2 linked regions of the Lacibacter sediminis genome follow. Each later gene encodes a partner of the first gene's protein in a complex. Links are inferred from orthologs where the notes say so. Each region holds a gene or a part of one and is shown on either strand. Other genes may lie near its edges.

Evidence for each region.
Region 2: the proteins of smc (region 1) and H4075_RS18585 are in contact, whole or in part, in a crystal structure (PDB 3ZGX), measured with the Bacillus subtilis proteins. The link is inferred for Lacibacter sediminis from one-to-one orthologs.

The regions. Positions count from the first base shown.
Region 1 is NZ_CP060007.1:2,144,098-2,149,573, forward strand. The notes cover bases 564-4,647. They hold smc (chromosome segregation protein SMC), read left to right. Parts: upstream 564-928; coding sequence 929-4,447; downstream 4,448-4,647. Other genes in these bases: H4075_RS09140 (spheroidene monooxygenase), read right to left, coding at 564-607; H4075_RS09150 (patatin-like phospholipase family protein), read right to left, coding at 4,529-4,647. Outside these bases: more of H4075_RS09140, read right to left, coding at 1-563; more of H4075_RS09150, read right to left, coding at 4,648-5,476. UniProt on the Bacillus subtilis protein: Required for chromosome condensation and partitioning.
Region 2 is NZ_CP060007.1:4,356,261-4,366,896, reverse strand. The notes cover bases 1,980-4,896. They hold H4075_RS18585 (segregation and condensation protein A), read left to right. Parts: upstream 1,980-2,994; coding sequence 2,995-3,798; downstream 3,799-4,896. Other genes in these bases: dxs (1-deoxy-D-xylulose-5-phosphate synthase), read right to left, coding at 4,738-4,896; H4075_RS18580 (hypothetical protein), read right to left, coding at 3,923-4,486; H4075_RS18590 (DUF3078 domain-containing protein), read left to right, coding at 1,987-2,922. In the rest of the region: H4075_RS18605 (DMT family transporter), read right to left, coding at 1-516; H4075_RS18600 (PPK2 family polyphosphate kinase), read left to right, coding at 681-1,427; large-conductance mechanosensitive channel protein MscL, read left to right, coding at 1,517-1,888; more of dxs, read right to left, coding at 4,897-6,660; H4075_RS18570 (sensor histidine kinase), read left to right, coding at 6,860-7,915; H4075_RS18565 (LytR/AlgR family response regulator transcription factor), read left to right, coding at 7,959-8,696; H4075_RS18560 (M28 family peptidase), read left to right, coding at 8,729-10,015; H4075_RS18555 (DUF6770 family protein), read right to left, coding at 10,088-10,636. UniProt on the Bacillus subtilis protein: Participates in chromosomal partition during cell division. May act via the formation of a condensin-like complex containing Smc and ScpB that pull DNA away from mid-cell into both cell halves.

The sequences.
Region 1 (5,476 bases):
CATCGGTATGCCTAGGCATTTTGTAAGCAAACTGCTTCATTTGCTCTTTGCTGTCCCAAATGGAAAAGGTCGCTTGTCGTAACCACGGTGATTCACCGATGCCCACCGAAAACCGAAATCCATCGGCTTTGCGCATATCGTTCGACACCGCTTCCACATGTTCCCAAAAACGGGAGCGTTTGCTTGGGCGGATAGTGGCACGGGTAAGCACGGCAATCCGGCCCTCATAATCCGATTTGGCGGGCAATGCACCAAACGCCTGTTTTCCATCCCAGCTTCCGTGTGCTTCGATTGGCTGCAGCAGCACCGTCCATGTTTCGCAGCCAAAGAATTTCCACCAGCCACGGATAAAACTGCCGTAGGCTTTTTGTTGCAATTCCTGCTGATCGTTGATCTTGGTTAATTTCTCGTCATTCATCACCACTAACAAACCCCATTGCTGCCAGTCGGGTGTTTTGCTGAAAGTGCCGCCTTTGCCGCATCCGAGTGTTTTTGAAAAATGGACATTCTTTCGAAACATGAACGGCAGTCGATGAATGGCCATGGCCAGCAAAGCGAAATAGATAAACCGTTTTTTATAGCGAATGATGGTTAAAACTGCATACATATGTTCAATAACCGTTGTGCTGCAAAATAGTTCTTTCTGGTTTGGGTTGAAATTGTGGCGTGTAGGCTTCGATCCGAAGAATACACTGCTGCAGAAAGCGATACAGTACAAGCGAGCGTGGCAACGAAGATGCTATAAAAACCCGCCGCTGACACCCAAAATTTGACCCAATACCTCCAGTTAAGACAAAGCGACCATACCGCAAACAAAAGCTTTCACTTGTTGAAAACCTACGGAAAACTGTTGATAAGAAGCAAAAAGGGTAAAATTTTATTACAATCTTAATCTCCTATATTTGTCGCCTTCCTAAATTGAAAAATAGTGCGTTTAAAGAGCTTAGAAATCAAGGGTTTTAAAAGTTTTGCCGATAAAACTGTGGTTAGTTTTGATGAGGGTGTAACCGGCATCATTGGCCCCAATGGCTGCGGCAAGAGTAATATTATTGATAGTATCCGCTGGGTAATTGGCGAGCAAAAGATCAGTCATCTCCGTAGTGAAAACCTCGAGAGCCTGGTGTTCAATGGTTCCAAAACAAGAAGCGCTTCGGGTTTAGCCGAGGTGAGTCTTACGTTTGAGAACACCCGTAACCTGTTACCCACCGAATTCAGTACCGTAACCGTTACCCGTAAATTTTATAAAAGTGGTGAGAGTGAATACCGCCTCAACGATGTGCAATGTCGTTTGAAGGATATTCAAAACCTGTTCCTCGATACCGGAGTTAGTACCGATAGCTATGCCATCATTGAATTAGGCATGGTGGATGATATCATCAAGGATAAAGAAAACAGCCGTCGCCGTATGCTGGAGCAGGCTGCCGGTATTACCATCTACAAAACAAGAAAGAAAGAAGCGAAGAATAAACTGGATGCAACCGAACAGGATCTGGCACGTATTGAAGATCTGTTGTTCGAGATCAACAACCAGTTAAAAACATTAGAGAACCAGGCCAAGAAAGCGGAAAAGTATTACGAGATCAAAAAAGATTATCGTGAAGTGAGTATTGAATTGGCGAAAGCGGCATTGGAAGGATTCAATCTTACATGGAAAGATTTAAATGAACAGCACGATGCTGAAGTAAATAAAAAAGTGGAACTGGAAGCAAAGATCGCAACTGAAGAAGCGGCGATTGAGCAGGAGAAAGTTGGGTTCATTGAAAAAGAAAAAGAATTGCAAATAATGCAGCATGCGTTTAACGATATGCTACAGACTTTGCGTTCGAAAGAAAACGAAAAGAATCTTGCGCAGCAGCGTTTGCACTACCTGAAAGAAAAAGAAACAAGTCTCAACGACTTTTTGCAAAAAGCAGGTGGGCAGTTAAAAGGAATTGAAGAAAGCATTGAGTTTACGCAATTGCAAATAACAGAAGAAGATGCGAAGCTGAATGATCTCGGTTCACAATTGGATAGTTTACGCAGTGCCGTTGAAAGTACCCGTAAAGTGTTTGATGAAAAGCGTAGTGGTATCGATGAGATACGCAAAGAAAACCAAGCGATTCAACGCAGCCAGTTTGAAGCAGAGAAGAATGTGGCTGTTGGTGAAACATCAGTTCAAAACTTGCAGCGTACCATCTTCCAGTTAAAAGAAGAGCAAACGAACCGCAAGCAGCAATTACATCAACTCGAAGAAGAAAAGCAGCAAAAAGAATATGAGCTGAATAACTGTCGTGAAGAATTGCAACAGTTACAGGAGCAACATGCATTTACCAAAGATCAGATCCTGCAAACACAGGAAGCACTTGAAGGGTTGCGTAATCAACTGGCTGATGAAAACAGAAAACTCGATTCAAAAAAGAATGAGCATGATCTGTTGAAGAGTTTGGTTGATTCAATGGAAGGATATCCAGACAGTGTGAAGTTTTTACACAACAATCCTGAGTGGAATGTTGAATCGCCGTTGTTGAGTGATGTGATCTATTGTAAAGAAGAATACAGAACAGCCGTAGAAAATCTGCTGGAACAATACCTCAACTATTATGTAGTGGGGAATATGAGTGATGCATTGAAAGCCGTTCACTTATTACATGCCAACCAAAAAGGAAAGGCCAACTTCTTTATGCTTGATCAGTTCAATGGTCAGGCGGTATTGAATGATGTTCCTGCAGGAACAATCCCTGCATTGAGTGTTGTTGAAGTGGAAACAAAATATCAATCGCTCATCAATTATCTGTTAGGTCAGGTAGTGATTGCAGAAGATGAAAATAACTTGCCAACTGATTTTGATGGTGTGGTTCTTGAGAAGAGCGGAAAGTTCTTCAAAGGTAAATATGCATTGAGCGGTGGTAGTGTTGGTTTGTTTGAAGGAAAGAAACTCGGACGTGCAAAAAACCTTGAACGTTTACATGAAGAGATTTTAGCACAGGAAACAGTGGTGTTGGATCTGAAGCATGCCATTCAAATGCGTCACAATGAAGTGATCGGGTTTAATGAGCAGTTGAAGGAAAATGCTATCAAACAAACGGAAGCAACCATCAATCAATTGGTGAACCAGGTATATGGTATTGACAACCGCATGGAAAATCTGCGTGGCATGGAGGCCAATGCAGTGAAGCGTTTGGAAGACCTGGAAATTCAACAGGAAGAAGTGTTGGAAAATCAACAGGTGTACCGTGATGAACTGGAGAAATACAATTCACAGTTGGATGAACTCTCAAGCAAATTAGAAGCCATTGAACAGGAGTTTACAGTTGCAGAGCAACAATACAACGAAGCCAATCAGTCGTACAACGATTATAATTTGAATGTTACCCGTCAGCAAAGTCGAGTAACAGCGTTGAAACAGGAATTTGAATTCAAACAGAATCAATTCCAGGATTTGCAATTGCAGATCACAACCAATTCAGCAGCGTTGGAAGAAGCGGCTAACCAGATCAACGAAAGCGAAGTGATGTTGCTGGAAGCACAGGATGGCTTGGTAACCTTGTTACAGAACAAAGAAACGGAAGAGCGCAAACTCAACGAAGCAGATCAGTACTATTACAATCTGCGGAATGTGTTGGGTGAAAAAGAAAGCGAACTGCGTCACAAACAAAAAGAGAAAGAGCAGGTTGATCATTTGCTCAATGAAATAAAAGATAAACTCACTGAACTGAAGTTACAGTTAAGCGGAACCAAAGAACGTTTGCTGGTTGAGTTCAAAGTAAATCTTGAAGAAGTAATTGAAGAAGAACGCACAGGCGAAGAACCATTGGAAGAATTGCAAGCCAAGGTTGATCGTATGAAAAAGCGTTTGGAAAATCTGGGTGAAGTAAACCCGACAGCGATCGAGGCGTTTGAAGAAATGCGCAAGCGTTACGAGTTTATTCTTGAACAGAAGAATGATCTTGTTACTGCAAAAGAATCGTTGTTGCAAACCATCCAGGAAGTGGAAGCAACGGCCAACCAACGTTTCCTCGAAACCTTTAACCAGGTACGGGAGAATTTCCAGAAAGTATTTAAGGCCTTGTTTACTGAAGAAGATACGGCTGATATGGTGTTGGAAAATCCGGAGAACCTTGCTGATACCGGTATTGATATCATCGCTAAACCAAAAGGTAAACGCCCAAGCAGTATCTCACAGTTGAGTGGTGGCGAGAAAACATTAACAGCAACAGCGATGTTGTTTGCGATCTATCTTATTAAGCCTGCTCCGTTCTGTATCTTGGATGAGGTGGATGCACCGTTGGATGATGCCAACGTAGGTAAGTTCACCAACATGATCCGCCAGTTCAGTAACAACTCACAGTTCATCATTGTAACGCACAACAAACAAACAATGGGAGCGGTGGATGTGATCTACGGTGTAACCATGCAGGAAGCCGGTGTAAGTAAACTGGTGCCGGTGGATTTCAGGAATTTGAATTAAATATTTTCACCAGGAATAAGCAAGAGCCGAAACAATTGTTTCGGCTCTTTGCATTTACACATTCATGGTTCAGTATTGGGTTTAATTATACAACAACAGCTTGTCAACAATTTCATTCAATTGTTCTGTGTGTTCAAATACATAGCTTTCTCCGGCTTCTTTCAACAGCTTCAAATTTTTCTTCGACACATTATCCATTTCAGGAGATGCTGTTTTTAAATCGGGTTCAATGCGGTAATAATCTTTTTTATCAGCATCATCAAGTGTATCCCACATGCGAATGAGATGGTAATGCACCGTTTCACTGTTGCCGCTCATCATGATGTCGATCAGTACCGGCAACCATTTAATTAAACCTGCATTGCGCAATTGTTCAAATTCATATTTCTTTTTACTGCTGCCCGTACCAATGCTGATGAGCAACATATCTTTCGCAGCAGGTTTGTCAGGCTTTGGTAATTGATATTTCCCATACAATACACGATCTTCATTAAAGTTCAAACCTCTTGCTTCGCTATACGCACACAATGCAGGATTATTTACAAACACTCCGCCATCAATTAAATATTGCGGCGCATCACTTAAGCTGTAGATCATGGCCGGTTCGAAATAAGTAGGAGCGGCACTTGTTGCTCTTGCCACATTTCGAATTTTAAAATCACGTACTTCACCACCAATGCGTCTTGAGTTGGCACTGTTAAAAAAAGCCGCCCTTCGTTCATAAAAATTATAAGCTGTGATCACACATGGCTTGATCATCTGGCTCAACGTCGTATCTCCAAGATAATCCTGCAACAAATGTTCAAGATTGTCTGCAGGAAAACTTTCGTTCCAGAAACTGAAATTTTTAAACTGCTGCCAGAAATTTTTATTGAAGATCTTATTTCCATGCTGCATGTAAAGTTGCACAGCATCGGTAGCAGAAAATTTTGCTCTGCCCGGATCTTTGTCATCAGGCATCAGGTAAATACTGGTAAGAATACCACCAGTGCTTGTGCCGGCGATCATATCAAAGTACTCGCCGATCTT
Region 2 (10,636 bases), 2.2 Mb from region 1 along the record:
ATACCTGTTGATGAGATTTACATTCAAGCCATAAGAAAGTGTTGCAACTACAATGAGTGATGCAAGAAACACATCACTGTTGGCACTGTCTGCTTTCTGTGCCAAAAAAAGCAACAGCATTCCACCAAAACCGATCAGTACACCCAATAGTTTTTTCCAGGGAACAGCTGATTTAAACAACAAAGCACCAATGGTAATTACAAACAAAGGTGTTAATGCATTCAACATGCCTGCCAGCGCACTATCGATTTTTGTTTCGGCCACACAAAAAAGAATGGCAGGTATAAAACTCCCGAGCAGGCCCGATACCACTAATAACCCAAGATCTTTTCGTTGCATGCGTTTGAAACTTCCAATGGCAAAAGGAAGTAATACAACACCACCACTGAACATACGCATTGCCGCTACTTCGTAAGCAGATAGTTGTTTCAATCCTTCTTTCATGAGGATAAATGAACTGCCCCACACGAGGCATAGAATAAGAAACAGAAGCCAGTTAAAAAGTTTTGGATGCATAAAGGAGATGCAAAGGTTCGGGAAAAAGAATCATTCGGCCAATTAGGTTTGATGAATGGGCAATAGCGGGTGAGCCACCCTTTCGATCATAAAAGAAGCTGCAATATCATATGCGGGTGACTCACCCATTCCAAACAAAGTTTATATTCGTAAAAACGATTCTTATGGCTAAAGTGAAACTCGCCTCCATCAGCACAAAGGCACCCCGCAACATTGATAAAGAAAAAACAAAAGCCAAAACAGAAAAGATATTAGTTGAGTTAGATGAATTGCAGAATCTCTTAATTGCTGAAGCAAAAAATGCATTGCTTGTGGTGATACAAGGCATGGATGCAAGTGGCAAAGATGGTGCAATCCGTGATGTGTTTGGTTCGTTGAATCCAATGGGTGTTTCTGTAAAATCATTCAAAGCACCAACGGCTGAAGAATTGAGTCATGATTTTTTGTGGCGTATACATGAAGCTGCTCCTGCAAAAGGAATGATCAAAATTTTTAACCGCAGTCATTACGAAGATGTTTTGATCACACGTGTGCACGGCTGGTGCGATGATGCTACTGCACAAAAGCGGATGAAAGCAATTAATGATATGGAAGAATTGCTTACACAACATAACAATACACAGATATTGAAATTTTACCTGCATATTTCGCCTAAAGAACAACAGGAACGTTTACAGGAACGTACACATGATCCACGCAAAATGTGGAAGTACAACGAAAATGATTTTGCAGAAGCTAAGCTCTGGAAGAAATATATGGGCTATTATGACGAATGTTTTAATACCTGCAACAAAGTACCCTGGCATATTATTCCAAGTGATCAGAACTGGTATAAAGAATATCTCATTGCGTCAAAGGTTTATGACACACTTAAGAAACTGAAGATGCAATACCCGGGTTTGAAAAAATAAAGTTTTGAAATCGGGAATATTTTTTACAGATTTGTAATACCCTCCACAGAAATCTTCGTTATTTTATTCATCACACAAAAATCAATATTATGGGAATGCTGAAAGAATTTAAAGATTTTGCAATGAAAGGTAATGTGGTAGATCTCGCCGTTGGTGTTATTATTGGAGGCGCATTTGGTGCTATTGTTGGCGCTGTAGTAGATCACATTCTTATGCCAATTGTGGGCATTATTACGGGCGGCGTTAATTTCGATACACTTTCCATCAAAGTAGGTGAAGCAGAATTAAAGTATGGAATGGCGATCTCAGCTGCAGTAAAATTCATCATTATCGCATTCTTTCTTTTCCTGGTAATTAAAGCTATCAATAAAATGAAAAAGGCAGAACCACCTGCACCGCCTGCTGCAACACCTGAAGATATCGTGCTACTCCGTGAAATAAGAGATGCATTAAAAAAATAAATTGATATACTGATGGCTGCAGCAGAAAAGGTTTCTGCTGCAGTTTTTTTTAAGGGATGGCTTCATCTTTGCAGATGAAAAATCTAAACAGAACACTTATGATAAAACAGATATTTTTTTCTGTAGTTATGCTCTATTCCATAACAACAGTTGCGCAAGACAAGGAAGTAAAACGTTTAAAAGACGAATCAAACAAAACCATTAAGAAAGAACCTGAACAAAAAGAAGGTTGGACAAAGGGTGGTGTTTTCAATCTCAATCTCAGCCAGGGAGCAAGCCGTAACTGGGCTGCTGGTGCTGAGAAATTTTCTTTCTCCATCAATGCACTGGCCAACACCTTTGCTTATTACAAGCGATACAAGAATGTGTGGGATAACACACTCAATGTGCAATACGGTATTGTAAATGCAACAAGTATCGGCACAAGAAAAAATGATGACCGTTTCGATCTGCTTTCACGTTATGGTTATCAATTGGGCGATACAGCAAAAAGTAAATGGTACTTATCGGCGTTAGTGAACCTACGCACACAAATGACTACCGGTTACAATTACACAGTTGATCCAAAGCAAAAGAACTCAGCGTTTTTTGCACCGGCTTACCTGCTGGTGTCACCAGGTATTCTGTATAAACCAAACGCAACCTTCGATGTATTTCTTTCGCCGGTTACCTCACGCTGGGTAATTGTGAACGAAGCCAATAAAGATATCCGCCGTCTGTTCAATTTTACTGATACCACTAAAATGGCCATTAACGAGATCGGTGCGTTTTTAACGGCCAATCTCAAAAAAGATCTTGCAAAAAACATCAGCCTGGCAAGCCGTCTCGATCTGTTCAGTAACTATAAGAATAACCCACAGAACATTGACGTATTCTGGACCAACACATTGGGTTTCAAGGTGAATAAATTCATTGGTATCAGTTACAACTTTGATCTGATTTACGACCACGATACCAAAAATGTGGAAACGGGCGGATTACTCGGCACGCAGCTTAAATCCCTCATGGGTATTGGGTTTACAGCCAATTTTTAATAAGGTTTAGTTCCCTACATTTGCAAGTCCTGTACAGATCGTACAGGACTTGTTCGTTAAAACAGAAATACTTTGCAAACAGAATCATACCAGATAAAACTTCCGCAGTTCGAAGGTCCTTTTGATCTCCTGTTGTTTTTTATTGAACGTGATGAGCTGGATATTTATAACATCCCCATCACCCGTATCATTAAGGATTTCATGGACTTTATTCATCAAACCGAAAAGTTGAATATTGAACTAAGCAGTGAGTTTATCCTTTTCATTTCAACGCTCATGCGCATCAAAGCAAAAATGCTGTTGCCCCGCAAAGAAGTGGATGAGCAGGGAAATGAAATTGACCCACGACAGGAACTGATCGATAAAATTCTTGAATACAAACGTTTCAAAGAAGCAAGTGTGCAAATGGCCGAGATGGAAGCGATGCGTATGCTCATGGTGAAGCGTGGCAACATTGCTAAGGAACTTTCAAGCATTGGTGAAGAAACGGGCGAAGGCACAGAGATACAAACCATCACCATGTTTAAACTGATGAAGACGTTTGAACGGGTTATGAAGAAGCACCACGAACGTTTTAATAAACCGGTACATACTGTTGTGCAGTACAACTACACCATGGAAGGCAGCCGAGAGTATATGCTCGATATGGTGAAGAAAGAAAAGAACATGCCGTTTGAAAAGTTGTTTGATGTGGTGGAGAACCGCATTCATGCCATTTTCTTATTTCTTTCACTGCTTGAACTTTCACAACAACGTTATATGACTTTGCTGGTTGGCGAAGGAAAAAATAATTTTATAGTGGAGTGGAACGAGAACAGGGAAGAAGATGCGGAAGATTCATTTGTATATCCAACAAATCCCGAAGAAGGAAGTTGAATTTTATAAAGCGAAATGTACGAGCCTCATCATAATTGATTAGGCTTTTTTATTTGAAGCACGCCCCCGTCTGACAGATGTGATTTTGAAACAAACGTTTAATTATGAAGACCTATAAAGTCTGTCATTCCTGCCGGTTCAGTTTTTTTACAAATGCTTCGATCTCTTTGCGGGAAATTGTTTCTAATTCTTGAAGTGCTTCGGGATTGTCGCTTAAAATGATTCGTAAATTCTTTTTCCAGTTTCCCAGCACATGAGTCGTTAAGTCTTTGTAGTCACCATTGGGTTTAAAAATGGCATAATGCGGTAAGGTGACAGTTACGCCGTTATTCGTATCTGAGAGATAATTTACATACAGTTTGTACTTTTTTCCGTTATTAATCAAACGGAAAAAACCACTTTCAAAATTTTTGCTCACCTCTACAAATCTGTAAATAAAATTACTGCCTAAATACTGGTAGCCATATTCAAGCACTTCCTTATCCTTTGCTTTATAGATTTTTTCTTCACCCGAAAAGCTCTGTACCACCAGCGTGGAATAATTGGTCACCTTTTTTTTACCAGCGATTTTAATTTGACACAACACCGTATCACCATTTGATAAAATGATAAAGCCACCTGCAAATACATCTGCTTTGGCAATGGTGCTTATAAGAGAGAAAAGAAAAAGAATAATGAATGATTTCATATGATGTAAGAAATGTACATCATAAAAATAAGGTACAGGAAAATTGCGGATGCTGTTTACCGATTAGTTTTTCACCGATTATGTTATCGTAGTTCGGCTTGTTAAGCCAACTGGTTTTAAAGCCGCAGTAATCTTCAACAAAAAAAGTGCTAGAACTATAAGGTCGTTTTGTTGCTGTTTCTTCCCGGCAGCCCCGGCACAGAAAATCCCATTGCTGAACAATGGGATTTTCTTTATATAAACGAATTCAATTACGCTTTCACCGTCACTCTTACATCCATCATCTCTCTCACTGTTTTTGCAATTCCATTGGCATCAATACCAATTTCTTCATACAACTGTTTTGGTGTGCCGTGTTCAACCAATGTATCAGGAATACCCATGATCTTTACTTCAGCTCTATAGTTGTTGGCGGCCATAAATTCAAGTACAGCACTGCCAAAACCACCAACAACGGTTCCGTCTTCGATCGTTACAACTTTATTGAATTTTGCAAATACTTCATGTAACAGTTCTTCATCGATCGGTTTTGCAAAACGCATATCGTAATGCGCAGGATTAATACCATCGTTCTTTAATTCACGAATGGCACTTGCTGCAAAGTTACCGGGATGACCAAAAGAGAGAATGGCAATGCCTTCTCCATCTTTCAACTTACGGCCTTTACCAATTTCAATTTCTTTCATTTCGTTACGCCACTCAGGCATTATACCTTCGCCTCTGGGATAACGGATTGAAATTGGCAGTTTATGTGAATCAAGTTGAGCTGTGTACATCATGTTACGCAACTCTGCTTCATTCATGGGTGCAGCAACGATCATGTTGGGCACACAACGCATGTAAGCAATATCATAACAACCATGATGTGTTGGCCCATCTTCACCAACCAAACCTGCACGATCCAAACAAAATACAACAGGCAGTTTTTGAATAGCTACATCATGCACCACCATGTCATAGGCACGTTGCATAAATGAAGAGTAGATATTACAAAACACTTTCATGCCCTGTGTAGCCATGCCGGCGCTGAGTGTAACAGCATGTTGTTCGCAAATACCCACATCAAATGCACGGTGCGGCATTTTGTCCATCATGAATTTGAGGGATGAACCGCTTGGCATTGCCGGAGTAATACCGACAATTTTTGCATTCTGTTCAGCCAATTCTACCATAGTGTGTCCAAACACATCCTGGTATTTGGGAGGTTGAGGAGTATCAAATTTCTTCTTATGAATTTCGCCGGTTACTTTATCAAATAACCCAGGGGCATGCCATTTGGTTTGATCTTTCTCGGCGAGTTCATAACCTTTTCCTTTCACCGTTACAATGTGCAACAGTTTTGGTCCGGGAATATTTTTAAGATCTTTTAATGTGTCTACAAGTTTCGTGATGTTATGTCCATCAATAGGGCCAAAATAACGAAGCTGCAATGCTTCAAATAAATTACTGCTCTTGCTTACAAAACCTTTAATGCTATGCTCCAGCTTACTCGCCATTTCACGGGTAAAGGTTTTTCCAACAGGTAATTTGCCCAACGCCTTCCACACATCATCTTTAATACGATTATAAGTAGGAGAAGTAGTAATGTCAGTCAGGTATTCTTTCAGGGCACCAACATTCGGGTCGATGCTCATGCAGTTATCATTCAAAATAATCAGCACATCGCTGTCAGCTACACCTGCATGATTCATTGCTTCAAAAGCTAAGCCCGCCGTCATCGCACCATCACCAATCACCGCAATTGATTTACGGTTTTCGCCTTTCATTTTTGCGGCCATGGCCATACCTAAAGCTGCCGAAATAGAAGTGGAGGAGTGACCAACACCAAAGGTGTCATATTCGCTTTCGCTGCGTTTTGGGAAACCGCTAAGTCCGTGGTATTTTCTGTTGGTATGAAAATTATCCCTGCGGCCTGTCAGGATCTTATGACCATAGGCCTGGTGACCGACATCCCACACCAACTGATCGTAAGGTGTGTTATAAACATAATGAAGAGCAGTTGATAATTCCACCACACCAAGGCTGGCACCAAAATGACCACCATGCACACTCACCACATCAATAATATACTGGCGCAACTCATCACAAACCTGTGGTAATTGATCCATGGGCAGTTTTTTCAAATCGGCCGGAGAATCAATTTTACTGAGCAGGGAACCGGGTTTTATTTCCATACTTTCCTTAAATAATTTGGTAAAGGTAAAAAACTTACAGTCAATCGTACAAGATTGGTTTGTTTAACAACTGTTCCTGTAAAAAGTTGAAAATGCGCACAAAAGAGTATTCTAAATTCAACCATTTACCCAAATAATACGCCCTTTGTACCTTTAAGGGGGTGAAACACATATCTTAACGGTTAGATTTGTAAGTACTATGCGCATAGGAATCAGTAAAATGGGAGCTTATTGGTGGTGCCAGGTGGCAGGCTGGGGCGGTAACATGCTCATGAATTTCTTTTTCGCCTGGACCTATAACCGGGAGATCAATGCTTCATTTGTATTGAGATCGCTCATCATTGCTGCGTTAGGGTTGATCATTACCCATTTTATGCGCTGGGTGATCATACAAACCAACCTTTTGCATAAAACATTTGAGCGACAGGTGGTGTATTTCCTGGTACTTACCCTGGCCTTCTCCATGCTGTACCCGTTCATTTCACTTTCCCTTTTCAACATTCTCGGTTTATTTACGCCTGAACAAAGGGTGTACAGTTTCACCAGATTATTAGTTGGTTCGGCAATTAATGCATTTGTAACATTGTTAGTATGGAACCTGATCTACTTTATTTATCACTATGTAGAAAGCTTTCGTAAGCAACAACTCGATGCATTAAAAATGCAGAGTGTGGTGAAGGAACTGGAGTTGAAAACAATCAAGGCACACATCAATCCGCATTTTATTTTTAATTCATTGAATGGCATTCGTGCATTGGTTGACGAAAATCCCGCCCGTGCCAGAACAGCCATTACGGAATTGAGCAATATCCTGCGCAGCAGTATGCAGGCTGAGAAAATGGAAACGGTGCCGTTTGAAAAGGAGTTAGGCATTGTAAAGGATTACCTCGCACTGGAGCAGATGCGTTTTGAAGAACGCTTGAAAGTGAATTTTGATATTGATGAGGATACACTGGAACAACCGGTGCCTCCCATGATGTTGCAAACACTGGTGGAGAATGCGATCAAGCACGGTATCAGTAAAAACATTACCGGAGGTGTAATTAAGATCAGTTCAAAATTTGTAAACGATCATCATGAACTGGTGATCAGGAATACCGGTAAACTCAATGGCGATTTCAATCCCGATGGATTTGGTATCTCCAGCACACAAAGCAGGTTGAAGCTGATGTTTGGAGAAGAAGCTAAATTTTCTATAACAGATGTGAATGGAAATGAAGTAGAGGCAAAAGTGAGTATGCCTGCCGGATTGTAATTAACAACAATAGATTAAATTGTACCTAATAAAATAACGAGCCATGAACAAAAGAGCTATCATTATTGATGATGAACGTTTGGCCAGGAATGAACTGAAAAAATTATTGACCGAATTTCCGGATATAGAGGTGATCGATGAAGCATCGAATGTAGATGAAGGTTTACAGAAGATCGAAGCATTGAATCCTGATCTTATTTTTCTTGATATCCAGATGCCGGGTAAAACTGGATTTGATCTGTTGAGCGAACTTGACCGCACACCCGAAGTGATCTTTACCACCGCTTATGATGAATATGCATTGCGTGCTTTTGAAGTGAACGCATTGGATTATTTGTTGAAGCCGATTGAACCCAAGCGTCTTGCTGATGCATTGCATAAGCTGGATGAAGATGACAAAGAAACAACAGTTGATGGTGAACCGATATCGGTGAACCGCAGCATGCTGAGTGAGAACGACCAGGTTTTTGTAAAAGATGGTGAACGTTGCTGGTTTGTAAAGCTGAGCGATATCCGTTTGTTTGAAAGTGTGGGCAACTATGCAAAGGTTTATTTCGGCCCAAACAAACCACTCATTTTAAAATCATTGAATGCATTGGAAGAACGTTTGGACGAGAAGATATTTTTCCGTGCCAACCGCAAGCATATTGTGAACCTGCGCATGATCGAAAAAGTAGAACCTTATTTCAATGGCGGGTTATTATTGGAAATTCATGGTGGTGATAAAATAGAAGTGAGTCGCCGACAAGCCGTGAAGTTTAAAGAAATGATGAGCTTATAAATCGTAAATCTTTTATTGTAATACCTTATCGAATGAAGAAAATTTTTGCAACGTGGTTATTGCTTACAGTAGCCACGTTTTTATTTGCACAAACGAAAGTTGAGAACATTATCAATGCGAAAGAAGTTGAACGCATTGAACGAGTACTTGCATCAGATGAAATGAAAGGACGTCGTGTGTTTTCTCCGGAGATCGATAAAGCTGCTGATTTTATTGCTGCAGAATTTAAAGCTGCCGGTTTGGAATCATGGAACAACAGCGGTACCTACCGCCAGGAGTTTACAATTCTTACTCCACGATTTAAGGGATTAACCTGCAGCTTTGATCAGCAAGCAGTAGATGCAAAGAATGTTGTTGTTATAACAACCAGTGGTAGTTTAACAATCAATGAGAAATCCGGTTATGAGAAAGTAAAACTTTCGGCAGGTGTAAATCTGTTTACTGAAGCGCAGAAATATATCCGTTCAGGAAAAAATTATGTAGTGCTGGTTGATACTTCTTACAGTAAGAACTTTGGAAGGCTGACTGGATTTAAACGTGGCATGTTCCCAATGAAGAACAATGTTGTCTTTGTGTTGACTACCGTCGATCCATCAACTTACAGTATTGAAGCACAACATGAAATTACTGAACAGAAACTGTCGAACGTAGTTGGTATAATTCCAGGGAAGAGTAAGAAAGATGAATATGTGATCTTTTCAGGTCACTATGATCATATCGGTATTGGCAAACCTGTTGATGGTGATTCGATCTTTAATGGTGCCAATGATGATGCGGCAGGAACAACTGCTGTTATTATGCTGGCGAAGTATTACAAAGCATTAAATAATAATGAACGTACCATCATCTTTGCTGCATTTACTGCAGAAGAATCGGGTGGTTACGGTGCACAGTATTTTTCCAAGCAATTTGATCCTGCAAAAGTTGCTGCCATGTTTAACATTGAAATGATCGGTACAGAAAGTAAGTGGGGTAAAAACTCAGCATACATCACCGGTTATGAAAAAACTGATATGGGTGCCATTATGCAGAAGAACCTTGAAGGAACCGGATTCACATTTCATCCAGATCCATATACCGATCAGAATTTATTCTATCGTTCCGATAATGCAACCCTGGCACGTTTAGGCGTGCCTGCGCACACCATCTCAACTTCAAAAATGGATAGCGAACCCAATTATCACAAAGTATCTGATGAAGTGGAAACGCTGGATATGGATAATATGGCCATGATCATTAAGTCCATTGCATTAAGCGCTAGAAGTATTGTAGCGGGAAAAGATTCACCAACGAGAGTGAAAGTGGAAGAACTGAGATAATATCCGAAAACTTTGAGATAAATAAAAAAAGGAGCATTGCTCCTTTTTTATTTTCTGATCAATAGTTGAAATTTAATTTAGCTTTTCAAAATGCAGATCAAGCTTCTTATCTTTTTTATAATAATCCATGATCAACACTTGTCCCTGACGGGCAGGTAATACAATTGATCGTGTGGCATCTGATTTTGTCTGGATCTTATCCTGCGTAAGTTTGCCATCGCTGTATGTTATAGAATTGAACGTTGCTCCTTTGTAATTTTTACCACGTTCATAGTCGCTGTAGCAAATTGAAAAAGAGCTATGGTCTTTATTTACTTGTGTGTAAGCATAGTCAAAAGCGTTTGAAAACTTCAACTGTTTTCCTAACATTTGAGTGCTGACAAATTCATCGCCGGAACCTAATAGAATATCATTATCATTTTTCTCATAAATGGACGCTTCTTTTACTGTAAAATCTTTATCAAACTTGATCATTACCATATCCGTTACTTTGAGCTTAACTGTACTCATACCCGATCTGCCGCCACTTAATACCTGAGCAGTAATACCAAGTGCACTTGCTGCTTTTTTATATCCCTCACCAATAGCATAAATACTGCCATCATCAGCCTGTACCATACT